DNA from 2 places in the Lysinibacillus sp. GJ-1 genome. Region 2 is predicted to be linked to the other one. Evidence: riboswitches for the same ligand, from Rfam matches in the RefSeq annotation. Region 2 holds a riboswitch; the other holds the start of a gene.
The links. A riboswitch is a leader RNA that binds a small molecule or an ion and turns the genes downstream of it on or off. The one in region 2 is predicted to bind cyclic di-AMP.
Positions count from the first base shown of each region.

Region 1: it holds a riboswitch for cyclic di-AMP, as region 2 does, so the genes downstream of both, LO754_RS01120 (APC family permease) here and LO754_RS15570 (TrkH family potassium uptake protein) in region 2, are expected to answer to the same signal.

Region 1 is NZ_CP088912.1:231,963-237,165, forward strand. Features, by position in the region: gene LO754_RS01110 (amino acid permease) at 1-1,304, shown strand, start outside; partial or broken gene LO754_RS01115 (Nramp family divalent metal transporter) at 1,505-2,722, opposite strand; cyclic di-AMP (ydaO/yuaA leader) riboswitch at 3,042-3,187, shown strand; gene LO754_RS01120 (APC family permease) at 3,362-5,185, shown strand.
Region 2 is NZ_CP088912.1:3,131,453-3,158,417, reverse strand. Features, by position in the region: gene chrA (chromate efflux transporter) at 1-55, shown strand, start outside; gene hemW (radical SAM family heme chaperone HemW) at 419-1,564, shown strand; gene hrcA (heat-inducible transcriptional repressor HrcA) at 1,654-2,682, shown strand; gene grpE (nucleotide exchange factor GrpE) at 2,700-3,272, shown strand; gene dnaK (molecular chaperone DnaK) at 3,345-5,186, shown strand; gene dnaJ (molecular chaperone DnaJ) at 5,414-6,535, shown strand; gene prmA (50S ribosomal protein L11 methyltransferase) at 6,557-7,498, shown strand; gene LO754_RS15610 (16S rRNA (uracil(1498)-N(3))-methyltransferase) at 7,574-8,311, shown strand; gene LO754_RS15605 (methyl-accepting chemotaxis protein) at 8,677-9,501, opposite strand; gene mtaB (tRNA (N(6)-L-threonylcarbamoyladenosine(37)-C(2))-methylthiotransferase MtaB) at 9,910-11,259, shown strand; gene deoC (deoxyribose-phosphate aldolase) at 11,487-12,158, shown strand; partial or broken gene LO754_RS15590 (spore coat protein CotJA) at 12,353-12,579, shown strand; partial or broken gene LO754_RS15585 (spore coat protein CotJB) at 12,572-12,832, shown strand; gene LO754_RS15580 (manganese catalase family protein) at 12,870-13,439, shown strand; gene LO754_RS15575 (potassium channel family protein) at 13,622-14,278, opposite strand; gene LO754_RS15570 (TrkH family potassium uptake protein) at 14,304-15,641, opposite strand; cyclic di-AMP (ydaO/yuaA leader) riboswitch at 15,770-15,912, opposite strand; gene rpsU (30S ribosomal protein S21) at 16,168-16,341, shown strand; gene LO754_RS15560 (NfeD family protein) at 16,694-18,025, shown strand; gene floA (flotillin-like protein FloA) at 18,030-19,034, shown strand; gene LO754_RS15550 (hypothetical protein) at 19,062-19,553, shown strand; gene LO754_RS15545 (hypothetical protein) at 19,608-19,868, shown strand; gene LO754_RS15540 (sporulation protein YqfD) at 19,858-20,970, shown strand; gene LO754_RS15535 (PhoH family protein) at 20,973-21,929, shown strand; gene LO754_RS15530 (HD family phosphohydrolase) at 22,490-24,610, shown strand; gene ybeY (rRNA maturation RNase YbeY) at 24,620-25,093, shown strand; gene LO754_RS15520 (diacylglycerol kinase family protein) at 25,094-25,444, shown strand; gene LO754_RS15515 (cytidine deaminase) at 25,686-26,099, shown strand; gene era (GTPase Era) at 26,086-26,965, shown strand, end outside.

The DNA.
Region 1 (5,203 bases), 1.8 Mb from region 2:
CACTACTTGCTTACGCATTAATCGGTATAATGGTGTACTTTTTAATGACTAGCCTGGGCGAAATGGCAGCCTATATGCCGTCATCGGGTTCATTTAGTACGTATGCAACAAAATTCGTAGATCCTGCACTTGGCTTTGCCCTTGGTTGGAACTACTGGTATAACTGGGCGATCACAATTGCAGCAGAAATTGCAGCTGTTTCGCTTATTATGAAGTATTGGTTTCCTGACAGTTCCTCTGCACTATGGACAGTAGTATTTATTGTGATTGTACTAACATTCAATTTACTATCTGTTAGAAGCTATGGTGAAAGTGAATATTGGTTTGCCATGATAAAAGTGGCGACTGTTGTTGTTTTTATTATCGTCAGCCTATTGATGATTTTTGGTATTTTAGGAGGGCAAGCACCGGTTGGTTTCACGAATTTCTTTATAAGTGATGGTCCATTCCATGGTGGCTTCCTTGCAACATTCGGTATATTTTTAGCAGCTGGTTTCTCGTTCCAAGGAACAGAATTATTAGGTATCACTGCTGGAGAAACGGATGACCCTGGAAAGAATATTCCAAAGGCTGTAAAATCTGTCTTCTGGCGTATTATTTTATTTTATATTTTAGCTATTGCGGCGATTGGGATGTTGATTCCATTTACGGATTCGCGTTTATTATCTGAAGATATTGCGGTATCTCCATTTACATTAGTATTCGATCGCTTAGGCATTGCTTTTGCTGCCTCATTAATGAATGCAATTATTTTAACTGCAATGTTGTCTGCAGGTAACTCTGGTTTATATGCATCATCCCGCATGTTATGGCAATTAGCGGTAGATGGACATGCACCTAAAATTTTCACAAAATTAAGCCGTCGTGGCATTCCAATTTATGCATTACTGCTTACATTGGCAGTAGGCTGTCTAGCATTTTTAGCATCATTTTTTGGTGATGGCGTTGTCTATATGTGGCTTCTAAACGCTTCTGGGATGTCAGGCTTCATTGCATGGCTTGGTATTGCCTTTAGCCATTATCGCTTCCGTCGAGCGTTTGAAGCACAAGGGCTGGATCCGAAATTACTACCATACAAGGCAAAGCTATATCCATTTGGTCCGCTCTTTGCTTTCACCGTATGTATGATTGTTGTCATTGGCCAAAACTATACAGCATTCACGGGTGATTCAATTGACTGGTATGGCGTGCTTGTTTCATATATTGGTATCCCACTCTTTGTTATACTGTGGCTAGGCTATAAAATAAAACATAAAACAAAAATGATTCCACTACAAAAATGCGATTTAAAAGTGGAAAAATAATAATGAGAACTGTCCTAAATGTTAGGGCAGTTTTTATTTTTGTTGTACACATCTATTTGACAATGAACCTCGCAGTAACAGCTAATTGTCATAGCAAAAAGTGTTAAAGTGACGCAGTCACTTTAACACTTTTTCTATTATTTCATCTTTATTATATTAAGCAAATAGCGTTTCCCATAATAGGTAGATATTTAACGCTACGACGATGACAACGACACACCAGCCAAGAGTTGTTGTGATACGGTGATTGACGAGGCTACCCATAATGTCCTTTTTACTTGTGAACATCACAAGCGGGATAAGCGCAAAGGCAATACCGAATGACAGGATTACTTGGCTTAATACAAGCGCATAGGTTGCATTGACGCCAGATGCAATAATGACCAATGGTGGAATCATTGTAATGGCTCTGCGCAAATAGAGAGGAATTCTACGTTGGATAAAGCCTTGCATGACAACATCTCCTGCTAGTGTACCAACAGAAGAACTTGCAAGCCCTGCAATAAGAAGACCAACGAAAGAAACGGCTGCCATAGGTAAAGTGCATCTCGTAATCCATTATAGGCAATGTCTAAATCCTCAACTACTAATCCTTGCGTATGAAACACCGCTGCTGCAATAATCAGCATGCTCATATTAATCGCCCCAGCAATAATCATTGCAATTACAATATCAATAAACTCGAAACGGAAAATACGTCGTTTTTCATTGTCATTACGACCAATAACGCGATTTTGTGTTAAGGAAGAATGTAAATAGATTGCATGCGGCATAACAGTAGCTCCTAAAATACCTGTTGCAAGTAATAGGGAATCGACTCCATCGAAATGTGGTGTCAGCATTCCGAGTGTCACTTCACCCCAATTTGGTTGGGCTAAAAATGTCTGGAACGCAAATGCGAGCACTACAATTAGCACCATACCAGAAATACCAGCTTCGAAAGCTCTAAAACCTCTGCGTTGTAGCTCTAAAATGGCGAATGAGCCGACTGCCGTAATTAGTGCCGCTGGTAGCATTGGGATGTTAAATAATAAATATAGACCGAGGGCAGCACCGATAAACTCTGCAAGATCAGTTGCGATAATTACAAGTTCAGCCTGTATCCATAAAAATATTGAAGTTTTTTTAGAAAAGTTCTCTCTTGCTATTTCCGGCAAATTTTTTCCTGTTGCAATGCCAAGTTTTGCTGATAAAGATTGAATTAGTACAGCCATTAAGTTGGAAAAGGCAATAACCCAAAGAAGTAAATAACCGTACTGTGAGCCAGCCGTAATATTTGTGGCAAAGTTGCCGGGATCTATATAGGCAACCGCTGCAATAAATGCCGGACCTAGAAAGGGTAAAATCCGTTGCCAGCCTTTTATGTCGCCATCTAAAACAGCTTCGGCTGCCGACTTATTAATCGGTATATAGGCCATGTTGTTCCCTCGTTTCAAAAAGTATCGTAAGTGAAATAAAGTTTCCTATAGGAAAATAATGATACTACTATTCTATAGCTAGAACTGAAAAATGTGAAGAAGTTTGCTCAATTTTTTTAGCATTGCCAAAAAACAAAGGGAAATCACTGCTGAAGTGAGTTAAATCGCGGATAAAACCATGGAAATCAGCAAAAATAATCCGAAACGTATACCAGTAATGGGCTTCTACATATAAGGAAAAAATTTACGAAAACCGTATAATCTGTTCTTTACTTTTTATTAATACAGGCGTAATATGACATCATTATAAAAGTTTCAAATTTCTAAATCGCTGAAGCAACTAAACGCGGGGGACCCAATTTTGATGGATTGTCTCTACAATTCTTGGGGTGAATCTCTTTACAAGAGTAGGGCTACTCATACTCGAATCCGACAGCTAACCTCGTAAGCGTTAAGAGCAGAAAAGTTGGAGCTTGTCAGACGTTACAACGTCTACAAGTCGTATTTAGTGATGACTTGTAGACGTTTTTTGTTGTCATTTGGCACCCAAAGCCCCAGTAGCTAGAAAGAGCGATTATGCAAAGGTGTAATTGATTTAGAAAGGCGAAACACACTCTAAAAATCTAGAAGGTGTTAAAAATGAAATCCTCATTCAAACGTTATGTTATCGGTAAACCATTGAGATCCGATGCATTAGGGGAACAAAAGCTTAGTAAAACAAAGGCATTGGCTATATTATCATCTGATGCATTGTCATCAGTAGCATACGGACCAGAGCAAATTTTACTTGTGCTCATGACAGTAAGTACGGTTGCCTTTTGGTATTCGTTACCGATTGCAGCAGGTGTAGTGGTGCTACTTGTGGCACTCACGTTATCCTATCGACAAGTTATTTTCGCCTATCCACATGGTGGTGGAGCATATGTAGTGTCCCGCGAAAACTTAGGCGTTAATGCAGGTCTTGTAGCGGGTGGGTCATTACTCGTTGATTATATTTTAACGGTTGCAGTAAGTGTTTCTGCGGGGACAGATGCTATTACATCAGCATTCCCAAGTTTACATGCTTATAATGTACCGATTGCAGTGTTTTTTGTTATTTGCCTAACACTATTAAATTTACGTGGCGTTACAGAATCAGCATCCGTTTTAGCGTATCCCGTATATTTGTTCGTTGTTGTGATGTTAATGCTTATTGGAATAGGTATCTATAACGTCGCAACGGGGCAAGTTCCTGCTGAGTTGCATCCAAAAATCGGGACGCCAGTTGCGGGCATTAGTTTGTTTTTATTATTAAAGGCTTTTGCTTCAGGAAGCTCGGCATTGACGGGCGTAGAAGCGATATCCAATGCTATCCCGAATTTTAAAAGCCCTGCACCAAATAATGCAGCGAAAACGCTATTAGCAATGGGGAGTATATTAGCCGTGCTGTTTATTGGTATTGTGTCCTTAGCCTATTTCTACGGAGTTGTACCAAACGCTCAGGCAACGGTTGTCTCACAAATTGCCGAAGCGAGTGTTGGACGCAATGTTTTTTATTATATCGTGCAAGGTACGACAGCTATGATTTTAGTGCTTGCTGCCAATACGGGTTATTCAGCCTTCCCTTTACTCGCAGTCAATTTATCAAGAGACGGCTTTATACCAAGAATTTTTCAAATTCGTGGAGATCGCCTTGGCTATTCTAACGGGATTATGATGCTCGGATTAGCAGCGATTGTCCTTATTGTGTTGTTCGATGGTGCTACAGAGCATTTAATTCCTCTTTATGCAGTAGGTGTCTTTATACCATTTACATTAGCGCAGACTGGAATGATGCGAAAATGGTGGCGTGAAAAGCCAAATGGTTGGGTGATGAAATTCGTTATAAATACAATAGGTGCAGCCATTTCCTTTGTAGTGGCGATGATGTTCTTTGTTACAAAATTACCTCAAGTATGGCCAGTATTTATCTTTTTACCAATGATTATTTGGATGTTCCATCGCATTAAGCAACATTACAATGCAGTCGGAGAGCAACTACGACTAAATGGAGAAGCATTGCCGATAGTAGATGGAAATGTTTTTATTGTACCGGTAGCGGGGATTACGAAAGTGGTAGAAAATTCACTGCATTATGTGCAATCATTGAATGTAGAAAAAATTATAGCCTTTTATGTAGCATTTGATCAGGCTGATGCCAAAGCTTTTGAAGAGAAGTGGAAGGCATGGCAACCCGATATACGTCTCGTTACGTACTATTCGCCATATCGAAGCATTACGCAACCTTTAAAAAAATTTATTGATAAGGTAGAGCACCAATATGCGAAAACGGGCTATCAAGTAACTGTGGTCATTCCACAGTTTTTACCGAAGAAAGGTTGGCATCATATGCTACACAATCAATCGAGTCTATTAATTCGTACATCGCTGTTATTTCACAAAAATGTCGTCATTATGACAGTACCTTTCCATTTATCTAAATAATGACTAGCAAGGTCGAAA
Region 2 (26,965 bases):
CCCGCCTTATATACTGGTCGTGCTTGGCATAATAGTGGGATTGCTATGTTATTAAGAGCAAACATAAAAAAATCAAAACTACTCATGATGATGGTAGTTTTGATTTTTTTTTTTTAGATAAAGTGTTCCTTATTGTAGAAGCAAATGAAACTTTTCCATTCCAAAGGTAGGTTCCGCGAGCGGTGTGTCATCATGTTAGCTGAATTGTCATGTTCTATCTTCTATATAAAATATATTGCGTACGTATCTTGATACTAGTTTTTGCTTTTTAATTTTTGCAAAGACGTTATGAGAGTTCACTTTTATAAAACAATGTTTTTACAGTTCTTTTAAATATCTGGATGGATTCATAGCGTTCTTTATTTCGTTTGTTTATAATGAAGAAATGGAAAAACTCAACAAGAAAGAAGGGATAGCTATGGCACGAGGTGTTTACATTCATATTCCTTTTTGTCATCAAATTTGCAATTATTGCGATTTCAACAAATTTTACTTTAAAAATCAACCTGTGGATGAATATATAGAATCACTTGGCAAGGAGATGGCGCTTGCTACGGAAAAATATCCGCAACATTTTCAACAAATTGAAACGATATTTCTTGGCGGTGGAACACCGACTGCTTTATCTCCAGAACAATTGACGAGATTGCTCAACAAGATTCGCACGTATATTCCAATGGATCGTGTGACAGAATTTACATCAGAGGCGAATCCAGATGAATTATCAGAGGCGAAAATGCATGCCTTGTTTGATGGAGGCGTCAATCGTTTAAGTATGGGCGTTCAATCATTTAACCAAGAATTATTGAAAAAAATTGGTCGCACACATAGCAATAAGCACGTCTACGATACAATTGCACTCGCTAAAAAGGTCGGTTTCCAAAATATAAGCATCGATTTAATGTATGGTTTGCCTGGTCAAACGATGGCGCAATGGAAAGATTCACTAGATAAAGCGTTTGCGCTTGAGCTACCACATTTCTCAGCTTACTCTCTTATCGTAGAACCAAAAACAATTTTTTATAATCAATATGCGAAAGGGAAACTGAGCTTACCAACGGAAGATTTAGAAGCGGATATGTATGAAGTGCTAATGCAAGAAATGAAATTGCATGGTTATTTGCAATATGAAATCAGCAATTTTGCGAAAGCAGGCTTTACTTCAACGCACAATAAAATTTATTGGGAAAATGATGAATATGCTGGTTTTGGCGCAGGTGCACATGGCTATATGAATGGCACGCGTTATTCAAATTATGGTCCTTTAAAAAAATATATGGATGCTGTAAATGCGGGGGACTTACCTATCATGCAGGAGCATGATGTAACAGCAACTGAACAACGCGAAGAACAAATGTTTTTAGGGCTGCGTAAAACGGATGGAATTACACACAATATATATGAAGAAAGATTTAATGAGTCAATGATGGACCGTTATGGACATGTCATTGATAAGCTAGTATCAGAAGGGCTTTTGGCACACGATGCTGTAGGCATTCGGCTTACACGCAAGGGACGATTTGTCGGGAATGAAGTTTTTCAACAATTTTTGCTAGAAGATTGAGCGATATCGTTGACATAAAATGTGGGATTTGATAACTTAATAATAGTATTAGCACTCCTCTTAGTTGAGTGCTAACAGAGGTGATGATCATGCTAACAAATCGGCAATTACAGATATTGCAAGTAATCGTAGACGATTTCATTATGTCTGCACAGCCGGTAGGTTCTCGCCAAATCTCAAAAAAACAAGAGATTACATTTAGTCCAGCCACTATTAGAAACGAAATGGCGGATTTAGAGGAATTAGGGTTCTTAGAAAAAACCCATACGTCCTCTGGTCGAGTGCCTTCGGAAAAGGGGTATAGATTTTATGTAGATTATTTGTTGAATCCACAGGGCATTAATTCACGGGATATTCAGCAAATTCAATCGATTTTCAACGAACGTCTAGTAGAAGTAGAGCACATTATCCGAAAATCAGCGAATATTTTATCTGAGCTGACATCGTATACATCGATTCTTTTAGGACCAGATGTCCAAAGACATCGAGTAAAGCGTTTTTCTATCGTGCCACTCTCAAGCGACGCGGCAGTAGCGATTATCGTAACGAATAACGGACATGTTGAGAACCGCATGTTTAGTTTACCACCTAATTTTACCGCTGCTGAACTAGAAAAAATGGTGAACATTTTAAATGAGCGCTTAGTCGGTGTTTCGTTAGATGAAATCCATAAAAAGCTGGAAATTGAAATTCTGGCTATCTTGCAGCAACATGTTCGATCGGCGGATGATTTTATCCATTCGCTCGTTTCAGCTACGATGCAAAATTCGGAAAGTAAAATTTTCTATGGTGGTAAAACAAATATGTTCAACCAACCGGAATTCCACGATTTAAATAAAGTCCGAATGATTTTGGACTTAATGGAAACGACTAGCCAAGTGCAGTCGCTTTTCCATCCGAACGAATCGGGTATTCATATTCGTATAGGCTCGGAAAATCAGCAGTTAGAAATGGAAAACTGTAGTGTCATCACGACGACTTATTCAATAGGTGAGGATCAACAGGGTACTATTGCAATTATTGGTCCAACGCGTATGGATTACAAGCGTGTTGTTGCTTTGCTTGAAGTAATGCGCATGGACTTATCTCAAGCCTTTACGAAGAATCGTAGTGAATGATAATGAGGAGGATTTAAGTGACTGAAACAACAGAAAACAAAGACCTTGTACAAGAAAATGTACAAGCTGAAAATGAGGCAACTGTAGAACAAACAGAAACGCCAGAAGAAGTGAAAGAACTAACGATTGAAGAGCAGTATGAAGCGAAACTAGCAGAATTACAAGCAAAGCTAGATGATGAGGAAAATCGCCATCTACGCCTGCGTGCTGACTTTGACAATTTACGTCGCCGTACACAACTTGATCGTGAGGCGGCTGAAAAATATCGTGCACAAAGTCTGTTATCGGATTTATTGCCGGTATTAGATAATTTCGAACGTGCTTTACAAATAGAGCCAACTTCTGAAGAAGCAGTCTCAATTGTAAAAGGTATTGAAATGGTCTACCGATCACTAGTAGAAGCAACTGAAAAAGAAGGCTTACAAGTGATAAAAGCTGAAGGAGAGCAATTTGATCCAAATGTTCACCAAGCTGTTATGCAAGAACAAGATAGTGAAAAAGAACAAGGTGTTGTATTACGTGAGCTTCAAAAAGGGTATATTTTAAAAGATCGCGTATTACGCCCAACTATGGTATCTGTAAACGAATAGTCATCGTACTATTTGAAAAAATAATTAGTTAATTAACGCATTTGCGTTTTAATAATAGGAGGAAATTTTACTATGAGCAAAATTATCGGTATTGACTTAGGAACAACAAACTCTTGTGTATCTGTACTTGAAGGCGGAGAGCCAAAAGTTATTCCAAACCCAGAAGGAAACCGTACGACTCCATCTGTAGTAGCATTCAAAAATGGTGAAAAACAAGTTGGGGAAGTAGCAAAACGCCAATCAGTAACAAATCCAAATACGATTATTTCAATTAAATCTAAAATGGGTACAGCTGAAAAAGTAAAAGTGGAAGATAAAGAATACACACCACAAGAAGTTTCAGCAATGATTCTTCAATACTTAAAAGGCTATGCAGAAGATTACTTAGGTGAAAAAGTAACGAAAGCGGTTATTACTGTACCTGCTTACTTTAACGATGCACAACGTCAAGCTACAAAAGACGCTGGTAAAATTGCTGGTCTTGAAGTAGAACGTATCATTAATGAGCCAACAGCTGCTGCACTTGCTTACGGTTTAGATAAACAAGATGTAGACCAAAAAGTATTAGTATTTGACCTTGGTGGTGGTACATTCGACGTATCAATCCTTGAATTAGGTGACGGTGTATTCGAAGTATTAGCTACAGCTGGTGATAACAAACTTGGTGGGGACGATTTCGATGACGCAGTAATCGAATATCTAGTTGCCGAATTTAAAAAAGAAAATGGCATTGACCTTTCTAAAGACAAAATGGCTATGCAACGTCTAAAAGATGCTGCTGAAAAAGCGAAAAAAGATTTATCAGGTGTAACGTCTACACAAATTTCATTACCATTCATTACGGCTGGTGAAGCAGGTCCATTACACTTAGAAATCTCTTTAACTCGTGCGAAATTCGATGAGATTACATTACCATTAGTAAACCGTACAGTAGGTCCAGTACGTCAAGCATTATCTGATGCAGGTCTATCTACTTCAGAAATTGACCAAGTAATTTTAGTTGGTGGTTCTACTCGTATTCCTGCCGTACAAGAAGCTGTACGTAAAGAAACTGGTAAAGAGCCTCACCGTGGTGTAAACCCTGATGAAGTAGTAGCAATGGGTGCTGCAGTTCAAGGTGGCGTATTAACAGGTGATGTGAAAGACGTAGTACTTCTTGACGTAACACCACTTTCTTTAGGTATTGAAACAATGGGTGGCGTGTTCACAAAATTAATCGATCGTAACACAACAATTCCAACATCTAAATCACAAGTATTCTCAACTGCAGCAGATAACCAACCAGCAGTAGATATTCACGTATTGCAAGGTGAGCGTTCAATGGCAGCGGATAACAAAACATTAGGTCGCTTCCAATTAGCGGATATCCCACCAGCTCCACGTGGTATTCCACAAATCGAAGTAACATTTGATATTGACAAAAATGGTATCGTGTCTGTTAAAGCGAAAGATTTAGGTACAAATAAAGAACAAACAATCGTTATCCAATCTGATTCTGGTTTATCAGATGAAGAAATCGAACGCATGGTAAAAGATGCTGAAGCAAATGCAGAAGCGGATGCAAAACGTAAAGAAGAAGCTGATCTTCGCAACGAAGCAGACCAATTAGTGTTCCAAGTTGACAAAACAATTGCTGATTTAGGTGAGCAAATTACAGAAGATGAGAAAAAATCTGTAGAAGATGCTCGTGATGAGCTTAAAAAAGCGCTTGAAGCTGGTGAATTAGAAGGTATTAAATCAGCGAAAGAAAAATTAGAAGGCGTATTACAGCCTCTAGTAATGAAAGTTTACGAACAAGCTGCAGCAGCGGCTCAAGCGGCTCAAGGTGGCGAAGCAGGTCCAGAGGCTGGAACTGACAAAAAAGACGATGGTATCGTTGATGCTGACTTTGAAGAAGTAAAAGACGATAAATAAGATATCAACAGCACAGTAAAGTGAAGAAGCCAAAGACCGCTTGCGGCTTTGGCTTTTCTCTTTCTATTCTTTATAGAAAAAAGAATGGGCATGTCAGTGACATTTCTATAATGCTAGAGATATCATAGATACAATGATAGTAATGAGAAAATTATGGCGAAAATTAAAGCAGTTTTTTAAACTGCATGTTACAATAGATTTTATGCAAAAAGAGCGGAGTGTGAATCATGGAGAAACGCGATTACTACGAGGTGCTTGGTTTAACGAAATCGGCTTCTAAAGATGATATTAAAAAAGCATATCGTAAATTATCAAAGCAATACCATCCTGACTTAAATAAAGAGCCAGGTGCAGATGAAAAATTCAAAGAAATTGCTGAGGCTTACGAAGTTCTAAGTGACGATCAGAAAAAAGCGCGCTATGACCAATTTGGCCATGAAGATCCTAACGCAGGCTTTGGCGGCGGTGGCTTCGGAGGCGGCGGCTTTGGCGGCTTCGAGGATATTTTCAGTTCATTCTTTGGTGGCGGTGGACGACGTCAAGATCCGAATGCACCACGCAAAGGTGATGATTTGCAATATCGCATGAATATTAAATTTGAGGAAGCGATTTTCGGGAAAGAAACAGAAATCGAGATTCCAAAAGATGAAACATGTGATACTTGTCATGGCTCTGGAGCAAAACCAGGGACATCACCAGAAACATGTTCGACATGTAAAGGTGCTGGGCAAATTAACCAAGCAGTCGATACACCTTTTGGTCGCATGATGAATCGTCGTACTTGTTCAACATGTCAAGGAACAGGTAAAATCATTAAAGAAAAATGTTCAACTTGTCGTGGAGAAGGGAAAATTCAAAAACGTAAAACAATCAAAGTGTCTATTCCAGCAGGTGTAGATGACGGTCAACAAATTCGTGTGTCGGGTCAGGGTGAACCAGGTATTAATGGCGGTCCAGCTGGTGACCTATACATTATGTTCCGTGTTCAAGGGCACAATGAATTTGAACGTGATGGAGATGATATCTACTACGAATTAAAATTAACATTCCCTCAAGCAGCACTAGGTGATGAAATTGAGGTACCAACTGTGCATGGAAAAGTAAAATTACGTATTCCTGCAGGCACACAATCAGGTGCTCAATTCCGCTTGAAAGATAAAGGCGTTAAAAATGTGCATGGGTATGGAACAGGTAACCAATATGTCACAGTTAAAGTTGTCACACCAGAAAAACTAACAGAGAAACAAAAACAATTACTACGTGAATTTGCAGAAATCAGTGGTGATATTCCAGAAGAACAAGGAAGCTCACTATTTGATAAAATCAAGAAAAAATTCCAAGGTGAATAATTAGAGGAGCTGAAGAGCTACGTGAAGTGGTCAGAATTATCCATTCATACAAAAAATGAAGCGGTGGAAGCAATTTCAAACATTTTGCATGAAGCAGGGGCTAGCGGTGTTGTTATTGAAGATTCAGCTGAATATGCGAAGCCACGGGAAGATCAATATGGAGAAATTTATGCGCTAAATGAAGATGATTTTCCAAAAGAGGGAGTCATCGTTAAAGCTTACCTATCAGAGTCTAGCTTTTTAAATGAAACAGTCGAAGAGATTAAGGCGGCCATTACAAATTTAACGAAATTTAACATTGATATTGGCGAAAATGTTGTTTCGATTGTAGAAGTGAACGAGGAAGATTGGGCAACAGCGTGGAAGCAATATTATCACCCTGTTAAAATTTCGGAACGCTTTACAATTGTACCGACATGGGAAGACTATTCACCCGTTTCAACGGATGAGTTAATCATTGAGTTAGATCCTGGCATGGCATTTGGAACAGGAACACATCCAACGACAGTAATGTGCTTACAAGGGCTGGAAAAGGTCGTGAAAGAAGGCGACACGGTTGTTGACATTGGCACAGGTTCAGGGGTTCTGTCCATTGGTGCTGCAATGCTAGGTGCAAAAAGTGTGCATGCCCTTGATTTAGACGAAGTTGCTGTACGTTCTGCTAAAGAAAATGTTGCGTTGAACAAAGTAAGCGATACAGTGCAAGTTTTCCATGGTAACCTATTGGATACTGTCAAGGAGCCAGCAGATGTTGTTGTTGCCAATATTTTAGCGGAAATCATAATGTCCTTTACTGACGATGCATTTACGATTGTCAAACCGGGTGGATTATACGTCACTTCAGGCATCATCGGAGCGAAACGAGATGATGTAAAAGCAGCACTAGAAGCTTCTGGCTTTGTTATTGAAGAAGTATTATTAATGGAAGATTGGGTAGCGATTATCGCCCGTCGTCCACTATAAATGAACCGAGGAAGCGCAAATTGTGAGCCGAGTGCTGACGATTTGGCGCTTCTTCTATTGAGAGGAGTGAGCAGTATGCAACGCTATTTTATTGAGACGGCCATTCATGAAGCGCGCATTACAGGTGAAGATGCCCGTCATATTATGCGTGTTATGCGGATGAAAGAAGGTGCTGAAATCATCGTTGTGGCACAAGACACAGCTTATATTTGTACGATTACGGCTTTTGAAGATGAGGATGTCTTAGTGCAAGCGACGGGACAAACCATTCCATCCCCTGAACTACCAGTGCGTGTAACAGTGGCGTGTGGGTTGCCTAAAGGCGATAAACTAGAGCTTATCACGCAAAAGGCAACGGAGCTAGGCATGTATGCTTTATTACCATTTGAAGCGGAACGTTCCATTGTGAAATGGGATGTGAAAAAGGGTGCAAAAAAACAAGAGCGCTTGCAAAAAATTGCAAAAGAGGCAGCGGAACAATCACATCGCACACATATTCCCCAAATCTATGAACCGATTCACTTTAAGCAGCTTGTGTCACAAATAGGAGACTTCGATGCGGTTTTTATTGCAGATGAAGAGGATGCCAAAGCCGAAAAGCGAACAAGGTTTGCGGATAAGCTAAAAACCATGGTTGACAAGCAAGCAAAATCCATCCTTATCGTCTTTGGACCAGAAGGTGGGATTGCGCGTAAGGAAGCTGAAATGTTAATGCAAGCAGGTGCCCAAACAATGTCTCTAGGACCAAGAATTTTACGAGCAGAAACGGCGCCTCTTTATGCATTATCTGCAATATCGTATGAATTTGAATAAAACTGCGGTTTAGCCTTGTGGTATTGCTATTTTTTGCAAGTGGAACTGTCACGGAGTAAAGCATTTTACCAGTGTGTAAATCCCTTTGTAAAGCGCGTTTTAAGAAAGCTGCTGTCTGCACATGCAGGTGGCAGTTTTTTAGTCAATGGTTGTAGGGAATTACTGCTAGATAAGAAAAGCATGATGCAATCGAGCGAATTTACCGTAGAAGCAAATTTTAAAGTAGTGCTGAGAAGGGGAAAATTTTTGAAAAAATAGATTGGTTAATGTCAAAGGATTACAGGAATAAAAAAGCCCAATTGTTAGCTTTATCTAACAATTGGAGCGATTATAGTGCTTGAAAGTTGCCTGTTAGATCAGTTTATTTATTTTAAGGCTTCTTGCATAAAAACTTTCATCTTGCTACTTAATACTGTTAATTCACCAATAATTTCGCTGAAATCTTGAACTAGTTGAGCCTGTTCATTTGTTGCACCATTAATTTGCCCCATGTTTTGTTTCAGATTTTCAAGGCTACTATTAATATTTCGTAATGACGTTTCAATACTTTCTGTCGCGTTCGATGTTTCAGAAGAAAGTTTTCTTACTTCTTGTGCCACAATATTAAAACCAGCGCCATGTTGACCAGCACGAGCTGCTTCAATCGATGCATTTAAGCCAAGTAAATTTGTTTGACGCGAGATGCTTTTTATTAAATTGGTTACTTCGTGTGTTTTTTTAGCATCATCTAGTGCGTGCTGTGCTTGCGTGTTAATTTCGTCACTAGTGGCTGCTAGCTCCTCAGAATGAGAAGCTACGTTATGTACTTTATCTTGTAAACTGTTAATAATAGCTTCCATTTTATTCATATATTCTTCAAGTTTAAGTTTGTTGTCGATTGGTAAACCAAAAGCAAGTGCTCCCACAACTTTACCATGTTCACGAATTGGAAAAGCAAATGCATAAATGAAAATTCCGTAAACATCTTCTGGGATAATGATATCTGAATTTTGCCCTTTTAAAGCAGTGTAAATATTCTCATCGTTAGCGTTTACTTTGTGCCCGTCTTGATAACCTACATCGATGCGTTTACCAGCTAAACATTTTACAACAGTTTCAGTTTCTTTATCAATAACCGCTACTATTGCTTCTTCTTTTAATGCTAAGTGAATATAGGGTACTGAAAGAGATAATGCTTCAAGAATGTTCATACTAATTCCTCCGTTTTTTGTAAACCGTTTAAGGGCACTATTAGTTATGTAATCATACAATTACATTGAAAGTATATCATTTCACCAGCTTTGTTGCTATATTGGAAAAAAGAAATGTATTTTATAATATGACAATAAAAAACAATTAAATGATAAAAGAGGATGACAATTACTGATAGAAGGTTTCGTTTTCAAAGGTGATATTATATTGAGATAATTGATAGCAGAGCGTGTTAAAGTTCGGCAGTAGCTATTTGTTATGCTTAGTTATTTTATAAAAAAATCTAATAAGTACTGATTTTAAAAGGTTTGTGTTATTATAGTTCTCGTATCTAAAATAAGAACACAAAAAAATACTTATAAATACGAAACACAATGTTATGTGATGTTGAAAGGATGAAATTAATTATGAGTTACGCGCCTCCAAAAACCGTATCTCTATATACGCTAGGTTGTAAAGTAAATCATTATGAAACAGAAGCTATTTGGCAACTGTTTAAAGAAGAAGGCTATGAACGTACGGAGTTTGATCATAAAGCGGACGTTTATGTGATTAATACATGTACAGTAACAAATACGGGTGATAAAAAATCACGTCAAGTTATTCGCAGAGCTGTCCGTCAAAATCCGGATGCTGTTATTTGTGTAACAGGCTGTTATGCGCAAACATCGCCAGCAGAAATTATGGCTATTCCTGGTGTTGATATTGTGGTAGGGACACAGGACCGTACAAAATTACTAGGCTATATTGAACAATATCGTAATGAGCGTCAACCGATTAATGCTGTACGCAACATTATGAAAAACCGTGTATATGAAGAGTTAGATGTACCGGCATTTACAGACCGAACACGTGCATCGTTAAAAATCCAAGAGGGTTGCAATAACTTCTGTACATTTTGTATTATTCCTTGGGCGCGTGGTTTAATGCGCTCTCGTGATCCACAAGAAGTTGTCAAACAAGCCCAACAGTTAGTAGATGCTGGTTATCTTGAAATTGTGCTAACAGGTATTCATACAGGGGGCTATGGTCAAGACTTAAAAGACTATAACCTTGCACAGTTGTTACGTGATTTAGAAGCGAATGTAAAAGGATTGAAACGTTTACGTATTTCTTCTATTGAAGCAAGCCAACTAACAGATGAAGTCATTGAGGTTTTACGTGACTCAAAAATCGTTGTCAATCATTTACACATTCCAATTCAATCTGGTTCGGATACGGTTTTAAAACGTATGCGTCGAAAATATACGATGGCATTTTTCGGTGAGCGCTTAACAAAATTACATGAAGCTTTACCAGATTTAGCTGTTACTTCCGATGTAATTGTTGGTTTCCCAGGGGAGACAGAAGAAGAATTTATGGAAACCTACAACTTTATTCGTGACCATAAGTTTTCTGAATTACATGTTTTCCCATTCTCACCTCGTACAGGCACGCCGGCAGCACGTATGGAAGACCAAGTGGATGAGGACATTAAAAATGAGCGCGTGCATCGTTTAATCGCTTTAAACGACCAACTAGCAAAGGAATATGCTTGTCGTTTTGAAAATGATGTGTTAGAAGTAATCCCAGAGGAATTTGTTCATGATGGTAGTGATGAAGAAGGTTTATTAACAGGTTATACTGATAACTATTTAAAAGTAGTATTTGAAGGACCTGAAAACCTTATTGGTCAACTTGTAAAAGTCAAAATTACACAAGCAGGCTATCCACATTCTAAAGGGCAGTTTGTACGTTTACTAGAAACGGTAAAATAATTGATAAAGGATTGTCTATCTGTTGAAGATGGACAATCCTTTTTACTTCATAATAATGAGCTTGTATGGGCATGATAAAATTTAATAATTTATAAAATTAGTCTTTGTAGCACATATTTTTATTGGCTAGACTGGCTCTCGTGTAACGATTATTAGACGGAAACGTGAAAACATGTTATCATTCCAAAGAGGTACGGACAACTTAAGTTAGAAGGAGCGCTTGTTAAATGAAAACAAATTATGCAAGTATGATTGATCACACGTTATTAAAGGCGGAGGCAACGAAAGAGCAAATTGAAAAGTTATGTGCTGAGGCTAAAGAATTTGGCTTTGCATCAGTTTGCGTAAATCCAACTTGGGTAAAATATTGCAGCGAGCTATTACAAAATTCAAATGTTTTAGTTTGTACCGTTATTGGTTTTCCGTTAGGTGCTAATACAACCGCTGTAAAAGTATTTGAGGCAAAAGATGCAATTGCTAACGGTGCACAAGAAGTCGACATGGTTATTAATATTGGGGCATTAAAAGACCAAAACTTTGAATTAGTGCAATCAGATATTGCTGCAGTGGTGGAAGCGGCTAAAGGCAATGCGATTGTTAAAGTGATTATCGAAACATGCCTACTAACCGAAGAAGAGAAAGTAAAGGCATGTGAACTTTCAGTGGCTGCCGGAGCAGATTTCGTCAAAACGTCAACAGGTTTTTCTACAGGTGGAGCAACAGCAGAGGACATTGCCTTGATGCGCAAAACAGTTGGTCCAGAGCTAGGTGTAAAAGCTTCTGGTGGCGTTCGCAGTTTAGAAGATATGCAAAAAATGGTCGAAGCAGGTGCTACCCGAATTGGGGCAAGCTCTGGTGTAGCGATTGTGAAAGGCTTAATTGCAGATTCTAATTATTAATGTTCACATCATTTAATAGCGGTCTTTAGAAAATAGTGTATGGGGGGATTTCTCCGGTACACTATTTTTTTAATTACCACTAAAGATCGTACTTCCAATCAACCATCTATATTACGCTAACTTGTCTATAGAATAATTAATTTTTCCTTCTCATATACTCGAATGACGTAAATGCGTTTTGAAAGGAGGATTTTATGTTTACGCAATTTAAATATTGGCGGCCTTATATCAGTCCATTCGACCCTTGTAAACCGATTGAAGTCAAAAGTTATTCAACACCTCCGCAATTGTATATAGGCTTTCAACCACCTGGACTACCACAATTTCAAACTGCCAAGGAAGCGCTGAAATTTGGCACTTTATACTTCAATTTTTTAGCCCATATCCGAATCCTGAGAGAGGTGAGATGAAAGGTGAGTAAAAAAATGCCACCAGAATTTTACGAGCTTCTCGAGGAAATTCAGTATCGATTTTGTTTTAGTTGAATTAAATCTTTATTTAGATACACATCCTCACGATTATACAGCGATCACACAATTTAATGAAAATGCTGAAAAAAGTATGCGCTTAAAAATTGATTTTGAGCAAAAATATGGACCACTCATGAACTTTGGAAGAAGCTATTCGAATTATCCGTTTAATTGGGTCGACACGCCATACTTTGGCAAGTGTAACATCTTATGAAAAACGTTTGGATTAGGGGAAAGATGTTTGTGGTATTATGAAAAAAAGCTCCAATATCCAGTGAAAGTTAGTACATGTAACCCGATGCTTGCGAAATTTTTAATAGAGCAGTACGGGGGTGCTGATGGGGAGCTGGCTGCAGCACTTCGGTATATGAATCAGCGTTACACTTTACCTGATAAAGTAGTTGGTTTGCTGACGGATATAGCGACGGAAGAGTTTTCACATCTCGAAATGATTGCGACGATGATTTATAAATTAACGAAGGACGCCACGCCACAGCAGTTAAAAGAAGCGGGAATTGGTGATTATTATGTGAATCATGATAAAGCTTTGTTTTATCAAAATGCAGCCGGTGTGCCATTTACCGCAAGCTACATTCAGGCAAAGGGAGATCCCATTGCTGACCTTTATGAAGATATTGCTGCAGAAGAAAAGGCACGTGCCACATACCAATGGATTATCGACTTATCCGATGACCCTGATTTGAATGATAGTTTAATTTTCCTAAGAGAAAGAGAAATCATCCATTCCCAACGCTTTAGAGAAGCGGTCGAACTATTAAAAGAAGATGGTAACACAAAGAAAATTTTTTAAAATACGACATAAGGGATATTCGTACAGGTTTGCTTCTGTAACAAAACGTAGATGAGATAAAACTTAGCTGATAAGGCAAACGCTTGTGGATAACAACACCGTAGTGAAAATCAACGGTAAAGCAATAAAGTGTTAGATTATTGGTAGTCAATCTAACACTTTTTCTCATTTTGCTAATTAGCCTATTCAATATTGGAAAATTGCGCAATATCTTTACGATGACCAATCATGACTAAAATATCTTCTTGTTCAATTAATTGTTCTGGAGATGGAGAGATAATGATATCTACTCCTCTTACAATGGCAATAACACTGACATTGTATTTAGCACGTAAATCTAAATCGCGTAAATTTTTATTAGCCATTTTGGGAGGAATCATTATTTCTTCTATACTATAGTCTTTCGATAACTCAATATAATTTAACATATTAGGGGAGAGCAACTGATTTGCTACTCGCTCACCCATATCGCGTTCAGGATAAATAATCCAATCTGCGCCTACTTTATCTAATACTTGCCCATGTCTTTTCCCAAGCGCTTTAGCAATAATTTTTTTTATGCCAAGTTCTTTTAGCAATGAAACAGTTAAAATACTGGATTGCATATCGTTACCTATAGCAACAATGACACAGTCGAAATTTCCTATTCCAATGGAGGTTAGCGCCTTCTCTTCAGTCGTATCCGCAACGACTGCATGTGTTACATAAAGCTCGGCATCTTCAACCCTCTCCTCGTTAATATCGATTCCAAGCACCTGTTGGCCAGCTTCATGTAATCTTCTAGCAACACTTACTCCGAATCTACCTAAGCCGATGATGGCATATTGATTGATGGTCATAGTCGTTAGCTCCTCTTGAATTTAATTAACCGATCATTATATTTCCTTTTGGATGATGGAAAGCTTCTGGCTTTCGTCGTTTTGTAATAGCAAAAGCAATCGTTAGAGGACCAAGTCTACCAGCAAACATTGTTAAAATAATGAGTATACGACCAGCAGGCGTCAATTCAGGAGTTAGCCCCATGGAAAGTCCAACAGTACCAAAGGCAGATGTAGCCTCAAACAAATACATCATAAAACTATGTTTTTGTTCGGTAATGCTAAGAAAGATGGTGACAAACACCACAATGACCATCCCGCACATTGCCACGGTTAATGCCTTTAAAATGGTTTCAATCACAATTCTACGACGAAATAAAACAACATCTTCCTTCCCTCTAATTTGCGCCCAAAGCGTAGCAGCTAAAACGGCAAACGTTGTTATTTTAATCCCACCAGCGGTAGAACCAGACCCCGCTCCGATAAACATCAATAAAATAGTTAAAAACAATGTAGAGTGAGTCAAATCCCCGATAGGTAAAGTATTCGATCCAGCAGTCCTTGGTGTAACAGCCTGATAGAAAGAGCCCAAAATTTTACCCATTCCCGTTAAATCACCAATTGTTTTACTATTGCTATATTCAAATAAAAATATTAAAAGGGTAGAACCCACTGTTAAAATAACTGTGGCTGATAATACAATTTTAGAATGGACCGAAAGACGTTTTGTTTCACGATATTCATATAACTCATTCATGACGATAAACCCTAAACCACCAATTGTAATCAGCGCACAAATGGTTAACACAACAAATGGATCAGCTACATATGCTGTTAAACCTTGAAACCCTCCCATTAAGTCAAAGCCAGCATTGTTAAAGTTCGAAATTGAGTGGAAAAAACCAAAGTAAATGGCTTTGCTAATCGGCATATCAAATGAAAATCGAATCGATAAGATAAGCCCTCCAATTAGTTCAATAAGTGCTGTAAATAACAAAATTCTTTTCACCAATTTCACAAGACCAGCCATCGAAATATTATTAAAGGCTTCTTTTAACAATAGCCTTTCTTTTAAAGAGATTTTTTTCCCTAACAACAAAAATAATAATGTTGCAAAAGTCATAAATCCTAAGCCCCCGATTTGAATAAGAGCCAGAATAACGATTTCACCAAACATTGTAAAGGTGTCTCCTGTATCAACTACAATTAAACCTGTTACACATGTGGCGGAAGTAGCAGTAAACACGGCATTTAAAAAAGGTAGGCCATTTCCATCCTCTGTAGCAATCGGCAAAGTGAGCAAACATGCCCCAATAAAAATAATAATGGCAAAACCAAGTACAAGAATTTTTGGTGGACTTAAATAATGTATCAATTTTTTCATCGATGTCTCCTAACTGTTTACAAAACATGTGAGCCTTTCATATCCATATTTGGGCATAAGAAAAAGACCCTCATGGTTAGAATGTTGGATTGGGCATCACAAAAAAACTAATGAATGGTGGTCTTTATGACCTCCTTCGCTTTAGCCGACGAAGTTAGCTGACGGGTAGGATGGCGAAAGAGAACTCATCCCTTCTACATATGCAGAATTAACCCCAAAATATTGGGTCCTCCGTACTCACAAAAAATTTGAGATTTGGCTGTTATGAAATTGAATGGGATTATTTTACGCCCAACTAATATTTTTTGTAAAGCCCTTATTTAAAATAAAATTTCTTCACCTTATTGTTCACGTTAAAGCGCTATAAAATTCGGACAAAGTGGGTGTAAAAAATTCTCTGTGCTATTTCGAATACTTTCTATTGACCGTTAAAAGACAATACGGTATAATTTTTTAGTACACAACAGTTAGTTATTAGCCTAATTCGATTGTGTATTGACGTGTGTTCGGAGGGAGGGAAAGAGAGATGTCAAAAACTGTCGTTCGCAAAAACGAATCGCTTGAAGATGCTCTTCGCCGCTTCAAACGTACTGTATCAAAAAGTGGTACAATTCAAGAAGTTAGAAAGCGCGAGTTCTACGAAAAACCTAGCGTAAAACGTAAAAAGAAATCAGAAGCTGCACGTAAACGTAAGTGGTAATTTAATTTCCCATTAAAAATCCCTACGTTCAAAACACGCAATTGTATGATTCACTGAGCAGACAATGATATACCTGGAATTAATTGCACTAGCGATTAATTCTGGGTATTTTGCATGATGCTCCATTTTGCGGTACATATTCGAAAAAAAGGCCGAATGAAGTCACTCAAGATTTCATTCGGTTTTTTCATATCCATTATCAACACAACTATTAAATCCATCCAACCGAAGATAAAAAACAACCTTTCATTAAAATTTCACTGTATAATAAAAATAAACAATATTTTGTGAAACTTATTACAAAGTCTATCGTATATACAGTAGAGAAGCATGTTAGAAGGGAGGGAAAAAGATGCGACAAAAAAGGAGAATACTAAGCTATATCATCATCATTTGGATGACAGTTTTGGTAGCGTTTCCATTGACTACAGCTTTCGCGAGTAGCAAGGTTTACCACGTACCGATTCATGATGAAGTAGAACGTGGACTTCACGCATTTTTGGAACGAGCTTTTAAAGAGGCAGAAGAAAATTATGCAGAAGCGATTGTACTGGAGATACATACGCCGGGTGGGTTCGTCAATGCAGCTAGTGACATCGCCATGCTTATGGATGCCACAGAAATTCGTACAATTGCTTTTATTAACAAAGATGCGCATTCCGCTGGTGCTTTTTTAGCCTTACATGCAGATGAAATATATATGGTACCAAATGGAACAATTGGCGCAGCGGCTGTCATCGATTCAGTGGGGAATGCAGCGGACAATAAGGCGCATAGTGCGTGGTTAGCACAAATGCAGGCAGCAGCCGAAACATCTGAACGTGACCCGAAATATGCATTAGCAATGGCTGATCCAAAGATTAATTTGCCAGAATATCGTGCTGGGGGAGATAATTTATTGACATTATCTGCTGCAGAAGCAAAAAAGGTCCGCTATTCTGAAGGAACGGTTGCTAACTTTCAAGAGCTTTTGGCGGTAACGGGGCTAAAAGGTAGTGATATTGTACCGATTGAGCCAACATTCGCTGAAAAAATTGCTCGTTTTATTACGAACCCGCTAATTATACCTATTTTGTTGTCCGTTGCTAGTTTAGGGCTTGTTATGGAGCTCTATTCGCCTGGATTTGGCGTTCCGGGTATAATGGGATTGTCAGCTCTCGGATTATTTTTCTTCGGTCATATGGTGGCAGGCTTTGCAGGATATGAAACATTGTTACTTTTCATCGCAGGGCTAGCCCTCGTTATCGCAGAATTTTTTGTCCCCGGAGGCATTGTTGGTATTTTAGGTGGTGTGCTTATAATACTTAGCTTGCTGCTAGCAGGTGCGAATATAACACAAATGATTATAGCGATCGTTATTGCACTTGTAGTGGCCATAATAGGAATGGTGGTCCTGATGAAATTTTTCGGTAAAAAAATGCATGTTTTAAACAAGTTAGTGTTGATGGATGCAACAACGACGGAAGAAGGCTATGTGTCTAACGTTAATCGCACAGAGTTGTTAGGAAAAGTGGGGGTAACAATTACACCGCTTCGTCCTGCAGGTACAATTCGTTTTGTTAATGAGCGTATTGATGTAGTATCAGAAGGTGGCTACGTTGATGTAGGCAAAAATGTAGAAGTAATTAAAGTTGAAGGCTCACGCATTGTCGTGAGACAAACAGAAAAAGAGATGGAGGAATAATAACATGGGATTTGATTTAGCTCTAATGGGTCCAATTGTCGGGCTAGTCTTATTATTTATTGTAGTCGCTGTATTCTTTACTTTTGTACCAGTGGCGCTGTGGATTTCAGCTCTTGCAGCAGGTGTCCGCGTTAGTATTTTCACATTAATCGGAATGCGCTTACGTCGTGTCATTCCATCGCGTATCGTCAATCCGTTAATTAAAGCCCATAAAGCTGGCTTACCAGTAACTATTAATCAGTTAGAAAGTCACTATTTAGCAGGTGGTAATGTAGATCGTGTCGTAAATGCACTAATTGCTGCTCACCGTGCGAATATTGAACTAACATTTGAACGTTGTGCTGCGATTGATCTTGCGGGTCGTGATGTATTAGAAGCGGTACAAATGTCAGTTAACCCAAAAGTAATTGAAACACCATTTATTGCAGGTGTTGCAATGAACGGGATTGAAGTAAAAGCGAAAGCACGTATTACTGTGCGTGCTAACATCGAACGTTTAGTCGGTGGTGCAGGGGAAGAAACAGTTATTGCCCGTGTAGGTGAAGGGATCGTTTCTACAATCGGTAGTGCAACAAGCCATACAACAGTCCTTGAAAATCCGGATATGATTTCGCAAACCGTGTTATCTAAAGGCTTAGACTCGGGAACAGCATTTGAAATCTTATCGATTGATATTGCGGATGTTGATATCGGTAAAAATATCGGTGCGGAATTACAGATTGAACAAGCACAGGCGGATAAAAACATCGCCCAAGCGAAAGCTGAAGAACGCCGAGCGATGGCGGTAGCAAATGAGCAAGAAATGATTGCCCGCGTTCAAGAAATGAAAGCGAAAGTAGTGGAGGCAGAAGCAGAAGTTCCGCAAGCGATGGCAGAAGCTTTACGCTCTGGTAATCTTGGTATTATGGATTACATGAATTATCGTAACATTCAAGCGGATACAGCTATGCGTGATTCTATTTCTAAAGTAAGCCTAGATAAATCAGAACCAAATGAACCGAACGTATAACATACGGAAAGGAGCGAGTGCTAACAAATGGAACAACTCATTTTATTTGCAATTATTGCCATAGTCAGCTCGCTTTTCGGAAAATTAAAAAACCAAAAAGAACAAAAGCCAATGCCCCCTTTCAATAAATCGGCTCAACCTTCCACTCATATGGAAGTAGATGAGCCGATGCAACATCAGCCAACGACTAAAAGGCAGAGCTTCGAGGATTTTGCACGAGAGTTTTTAGGGGAAATGAAAGCGGAAATGACGACAGACATGCCGGAAAAACGAGTGGAACCAAGAGAGGAAAGTGTGAAGGAACACATTCCTAGCTATGTAGCACCACCGTTAACGCCGACTGAACCTTCTAGTCGTAAAATTGAACGACCTAGCCTTGGTCGTTTAGCTGCAGGGAAAAAAGAAAGAACAGTTGCAGCAGCCAATAATGGATTTCAACTACCAAATTCTCAAAAGGCAATTGTGCAAGCAGTGGTAATGGCTGAAATTTTAGGTCCACCAAAAGCAAAACGAAAATAACTAGCATGTCCTCCTTTTTTGGCGCATATATTGCCGAAGAAGGAGGCATTTTTTATGAAAAAATTATTTCAATTAACGCCACTACTTGAATTAACACAGTATGAAACATTAAAAATTATCGGTCCATATCGCTTTTTACATGCGGACGCTACATCGTGCTCGTTTATTTATGCAGATTATCATATTATTGTGCGTGGAAAATCCGTTGCTATAAATGCAATTAAAGAAGAAATGCTTCATCTTTCAGTAGAGGATTTGCAAGAATTACATGTGAAAATGACTAAAGATTTGGGTGTGAGCAATCATGTGGAATAATCGACCGATTATCATACGTATAAAGCGTCATGAAAATGTTCATCCTTTTATTCAAGCATTGCATGCGCAACACATACCATTAAAGCGTGTCGTCTTTCGGGAGCAAGAAGTGACATTTGAAACGCATATGGGGTACTTGTCTAAAATTCGCCGTATACGCAGTCGCTATCGGCTTAAAATGACTGTTCATTATGCAGATGAACAACATGTTTTTCGAGCTCAACTTTGGACATTGCTTGGTTTGTTTATTATGATTTTAATCCCTTTACTATGTGCACAAGTAGTTTGGCGCGTCGATATTGAAGCGGCTACACCAGAATTGCAACAACAAATAGAGCGAACGTTTCAAGAAACTTTTAGGCTAGAAACACCTATGACGAAAAAAGTGTTACCGTCAGATGCAGTAATTAGGCAAAGTCTGTTAGAAAAGCATCGAGATTTAGCATGGGTGCATATTGAAAAACACGGTGGTCGAGTTATTTTAAGACCACAGGAATCGCCTAAGAAAACGGAGCTGACAACAGAAAAACTTGCCACGCATTTAGTCGCTACAAAAAGTGGTGTTATTACACACTTTAATATTCAACATGGTGAGCGGAAAATTTCTGTAAATGATACAGCGTATGATGGGGACGTTCTAGTTAGTGGTGTCATTGAAAGTGGGGATGATCATGTTTTTGTTGGGGCAAAGGGAGAGGTATTTGCTGACTATTGGCTTGAATGCACATTTAAAATACCAACGAAGCTAACGCTCCAATCTTTGCAACAAAAGCAATGGCGTGTAGTCGTGAAAGGTATTCATAAAGAAGCGGTTGATTATGTACAAAAGAAAGACTTACCAAGTTGGTTAGATCCTTATGTTTCCATTGTGGAGGAACAGCAAACAAAAACGATGGAAATTACATTAGATGAATCTAAAATAGACACGTTGTTAATGCCACTACTTCATGAAAAGATGTTGCAATCCCTTCCTGCAAAAACAGTTATTAAGAAAGAAAACCTTTTACAGGCGAAGTGGGGGAATGGTACAGTTGAAGGGAAAGTTCTATTTTTAGTCAATGAAAACATTGCAAGTCCAATACAAGGGCTACAAGGAGAATGATTATGTCAGAACATTTAACTGTATTACAAGTGGATAATCCAAATGAAGCGGTCATGTTACTAGGTATATCTGATGCGAATATGAAATTGATTGAAGAGGCACTTCGCGTTCATATTATTACGCGCGGTGAGCAAATTCAGCTTGCAGGTGAAGAAGAGGCAAAAGAACAAGCGACATATCTTTTACATGCATTATTAAAAGTTATTCGCAAAGGCATTAATATCGACCAACGGGATGTAGCAACCGCAATTGAAATGACACAAAAAGGAACAATTGAATATTTTGCAGAACTTTACGATGAAGAAATTGCACGCACGACAAAAGGGAAACCAATTCGTGCTAAGACAATTGGTCAACGAGAATACATACAAGCGATTCGTCACAAAGACGTTGTTTTCGGTATTGGTCCAGCAGGTACCGGAAAAACGTATTTAGCGGTAGTAATGGCTACACAAGCGCTTAAAAATGGGCATGTAAAGCGTATTATTTTAACTCGTCCTGCCGTAGAAGCAGGAGAGTCATTGGGCTTCCTTCCAGGCGATTTAAAGGAAAAGGTGGATCCGTATTTACGTCCACTCTACGACGCATTAAACGATATTTATGGCTCGGAACAAACTCAACGTCTAATTGAGCGAGGAACGATTGAAATCGCGCCATTAGCGTATATGCGAGGACGTACATTAGATGATGCTTTTGTAATTTTAGATGAAGCGCAAAATACAACACATATGCAAATGAAGATGTTTTTAACACGTCTTGGCTTTGGTTCAAAAATGGTTATTACTGGCGATAAAACGCAAATTGACCTTCCTAAAAATACAGAGTCAGGATTGATTGTTGCGGAACGCACGTTAAAATATGTCAAACCAATACATTTCCAAATTTTAGAGCAAGGCGACGTTGTCCGCCATCCAGTCGTAGCAAAAATCATCCAAGCTTATGAGGAGCAACAACTTTAAAATAACCGCCTAAGGCGGTTATTTTAAAGTCTGTACCGAAAGCGAAGCGACAGGTACAACGATAGAAAAGTCTGTACCGAAAGGGAAGCGACAGGTACAACGATAAAAAAGTCTGTACCGAAAGCGAAGCGACAGGTACAACAATAGAAAAGTCTGTACCGAAAGGGAAGCAACAGGTACAACGATAGAAAAAGTCTGTACTGAAAGCGAAGCGACAGGTACAACGATAGAAAAGTCTGTACCGAAAGCGAAGCGACAGGTACAACGATAGAAAAGTCTGTACCGAAAGCGAAGCGACAGGTACAACGATAACCCTGAACACAGCGTAGCGGTGGAGGAGACTTAAGCAACGCCCGCGGAAAGCGAGCAATCCGTAACGGAAATCAATGGCAAAAGTTTGAGACCAAAGCGAAGTGACAAGTCAGCGAATTATGCATATATAAGGTTAAATGTGACGGCTATACATATACGTATAGCTGTTTTTTTGCTTTCTTTATACATTTTTCGGGAAAAATGTTTTTTGAATTGGTATGATAGAAGATAGATAGAGGAGGTGCCAAATGGAGAAACAACTTCAGAAAATTACGGAGCTTATTGGATTCCGCTACTTTTTGATTGTCGTTCTCATCCTTACAGGAGCATTACAATTTACATTTATGTATGGCAATGTAAAGGGTGTTACATATGATTTTAAACCGTTGCAACTTGCGTCAGAAACAGTAAGATCAACGAAAACCATCGAAGATACCGTGAAGACACAGCAGGAACGAGAAAAGGCTGCTAACGCAGTTACGCCCGTCTATCAATTTTCTGAAGACGTCGCTAAGCAACGTGTAGCAATCGTGACGTCTTTATTTGATTATGTCCTCGAAGTGAAAAAGGATGTCGAAAGTAGTAAGGACCCTGTTGCAACTGTCGACCAAGTGGCAAAGCTCCGGAAAAAATTAGAATCCATTGATGTGGATCAAATGCCTGTCGTCTTTACCGATGCACAGTTAGAAGGCTTATTACAACAAAGTGAAGCCGATTTAAAGCGAACAAGCATACAACTATCAAAACTTGTACAAGAATACCTAGAAAAATCAATTCGAAAAGAAAATGTGTTAGCTGCTCAAAATGATTTTGAAACCAAAATACGTGGACAGCGTGGCTATCCTGATAGGATTTTAAGTACCGTCGTATCAATTGGACGTGCTAGTATTATCGAAAACGAAACCATTAATGAGGAACAAACGAAAGTTAGAATTGAACAAGCAAAGGAAGCCGTTGAACCAACACGTATTCTACAAGGTCAAATCATCGTACAAGAAGGTCAGATTATTGATAATGAGGCTTATCGCCAGTTAGAGCTACTGGGTATGGTGAGTAATAAAGCATCACTGAAGCCGATTGCAGGGCTAATTATTTTAACGTTCATTCAAATGATATTTATGTATATTTATTTTGATCGCTGGGAAATCGAAGAACAGAAAAAGCGCAATGCATTACTCGTAACAGTTATTGTGTATAGTTTTTCAATCCTGCTAATGAAGTTTATAAGCTTAGTGGCAGATGGGTTTGATGTGACAATTGCCTTTTTATTCCCAACAGCGTTAGCTACAATGCTTGTACGTCTACTCGCTGATGATCGAGCTGCAGTCCTTATTACTGTCATGACAGCTGCTTCAGCAGGGGTTATTTTCCAAGAAGGATATTCTTCTGTAATGCAGATGGAAATTACTTTGTATATCATATTTGGTGGCTTTGCGAGTCTATTCTTTATGCGTAGTGTAGAAAAACGCTCGCATATTATGCAAGCGGTTGCCGTGATTTCTGTTGTAAATATGGGCTTTATCGCATTTTATTTATTAATGACACAATCATCTTATGGTTTATCTGAGCTATTGTTTTACTTTATAGCCGCGATATTATCAGCACTACTATCTGGTGCGCTAACGATGGGACTATTGCCATTTTTTGAGTCAGCCTTTAGTTTGCTCTCCACATTACGTCTCATTGAGCTATCCAACCCAAATCATCCATTGCTGAAAAAGCTACTAATGGAGACACCGGGAACATATCATCATAGTGTAATGGTAGCGAATCTAGCTGAAGCGGCATGCGAAGCGATAGGTGCGGACGGATTGCTCGCACGTGTCGGTTGTTATTATCATGATATTGGCAAAACGAAACGACCAGCTTTCTTCATTGAAAATCAAATGTCAGGTATGAATCCGCATGATTCCATGCCTCCAGAAACAAGTGCTGAAATAATTATTGCGCATACAACTGATGGCGCAGAAATGCTAAGACGTTATAAAATGCCACAAGAAATTATTGATATTGCGCTACAACATCATGGTACAAGTCTGCTTAAATTTTTCCTTTACAAAGCGAAGGAAGAAGGAAAAGTAATAGATGAGGCAAAATTCCGTTACCCAGGACCAAAACCTCAAACGAAGGAAGCCGCGGTAATAAGCGTTGCTGATAGTGTGGAAGCGGCGGTTCGTTCGATGAAAGAGCCAAATGCTGAGAAAATTCATAAACTCGTTCGAGCAATTATTGATGACCGTGTACAAGATCATCAGTTTGATGAATGCGATATTTCGATAAAAGAGTTAAAATGTATAGAGCAAGTACTTTGTGAGACGTTGAATGGGATTTTCCATTCCCGTATTGAATATCCAAAGGCAGATAAGTAGGAGGCACTAATGATTTTAACGATTGATTTTACAGATGAAACAAATGAAGTGACAGCACAACATACGGAGCTTGTAGAAAAGCTTTTACAACATGCTGCAAAAGTGGAAAAGATTGAACCTGAAACAGAAGTATCAGTAACTTTTGTCACAAATGAGGCTATCCAAGAAATTAACCGAGAATACCGCGATAAAGATCAACCAACAGATGTGATTTCCTTCGCGCTAGAAGAATTAGGCGAGGGAGAAATGGAAGTAACATTTGAAGGCATGCCGCGCATTTTAGGTGATATTATAATTTCCACGGATCGCACTAAGGAACAAGCAGAAGAATATGGACATTCATTTGAACGAGAATTGGGCTTTTTAGCTGTCCATGGCTTCTTGCACTTATTAGGTTATGACCATATGGTACCTGAAGATGAAAAGGTGATGTTCGGCAAACAAGAGGAGATTTTACAAACTTTTGGCTTAGGACGTGACTAAATGAACTTACGCAAATATTTACGTTCATTTGGATATGCTTTTGAAGGAATAATCACAGCATGTAAAGAGCAAAATTTTCGATCTCATTTGCTTAGTGCGTGCATTGTTATCATTGCAGGTTATTTCACAGGTTTATCACGAGTTGAATGGTTGATTGTGCTATTATTAATAGCACTGATGTTTGCGCTTGAAATGATCAATACTGCGATTGAGCGAGTTGTAGACTTAGCATCAACAGACATTCACCCACTCGCTAAGCAAGCTAAGGATGTTGCAGCGGGTGCGGTGCTTGTATTTGCGGTATTCAGTGCTATAATCGGTTTACTTATCTTTATACCGAAATGGTTTTAGTTTTGTTCCATTACAAGCTACCACTTCGCTATGTGAGGATAAACGCCAACTATGCTCTTATGCATGTGTGGTTTAAACGCTGGCAAAAATCAATTGAAAACCCCAGCAAATGTCACAGATTTTGGAGAGGCGCTTTTCAAGCAGGCTCGAAAAAATCTAGACGCAATTACGCTGTGGCGTAATGGATAGTGCCTAGTCAAAGAGGCATATTTGATTTTTATGTAGAGGAGAATTAGCATAGATGAAGATAGATATGCATGCATTACTAGAAGAGTCAAAAAAAGCACGCGAGAAGGCATATGTTCCCTATTCAAAATTTAAAGTGGGAGCTGCGCTTTTGACTAAAAATGGCGATATCATCCACGGCTGTAATATTGAAAATGCTGGCTATAGTATGACGAATTGTGCGGAGCGTACGGCGTTTTTTAAAGCCATTTCAGAAGGTGTTTATGATTTTGAGGCAATTGCGATTGTAGCGGATACGGAAGGCCCCTGTGCGCCTTGTGGAGCTTGTCGCCAAGTGATGGTGGAGTTTTGCCCACCAACAATGCCTGTCTATTTAACAAATTTAAAAGGTGATGTCACGGTAACGTCAGTTGGCGAATTAGTACCGTTTGCATTTACAACGGAGGATTTAGAGAATGCTGGAAAATAATACTGGCTATAAGTCAGGCTTTATCTCAATTATTGGAAGACCAAATGTCGGGAAATCTACATTTTTAAACAGAGTCATTGGTCAAAAAATTGCCATTATGAGCGATAAGCCACAAACAACACGAAATAAAGTACAAGGTGTACTGACAACAGATGATAGCCAAATGATTTTTATTGATACACCAGGAATCCATAAGCCAAAGCATAAGCTAGGCGATTTCATGTTAAAAGTATCTAAAAATACATTGCGTGAAGTGGACGTTATCATGTTTATGGTAAATGCGGAGCAAAAGCTTGGAAAAGGTGACGAATTTATTTTAGAAATGCTCGAAGGTAATCCAACGCCTGTGTTTCTAGTAATAAATAAAATCGACCAAGTTCACCCAGATGAATTAATGGGTATTATCGACAGTTATAAGGAACGTTATGACTTTGCGGAAATTGTGCCGATTTCAGCACTTCAAGGTAATAATGTTGAAAACTTACTAGTAACACTTACTAAATATTTACCTGAAGGCCCACAATATTATCCTGCCGATCAAGTAACAGACCACCCCGAGCGCTTTATCATTTCCGAGTTGATTCGTGAAAAAGTGTTACATTTAACACGTGAGGAAATTCCGCATTCCATTGCAGTAGTCATTGATAAAATTCGTCGTGATGAAGAAAACGAAGGAAAAATTCGTGTAGCCGCGACAATTATTGTAGAGCGTGATTCTCAAAAAGGCATTGTGATTGGGAAGCGTGGAGCATTACTGAAAGAAGTAGGAATCCGAGCTCGTAAAGATATCGAAATGTTATTGGGTTCTAAAGTGTATTTAGAGCTATGGGTAAAAGTGCAAAAGGATTGGCGTAATAAATCGACAC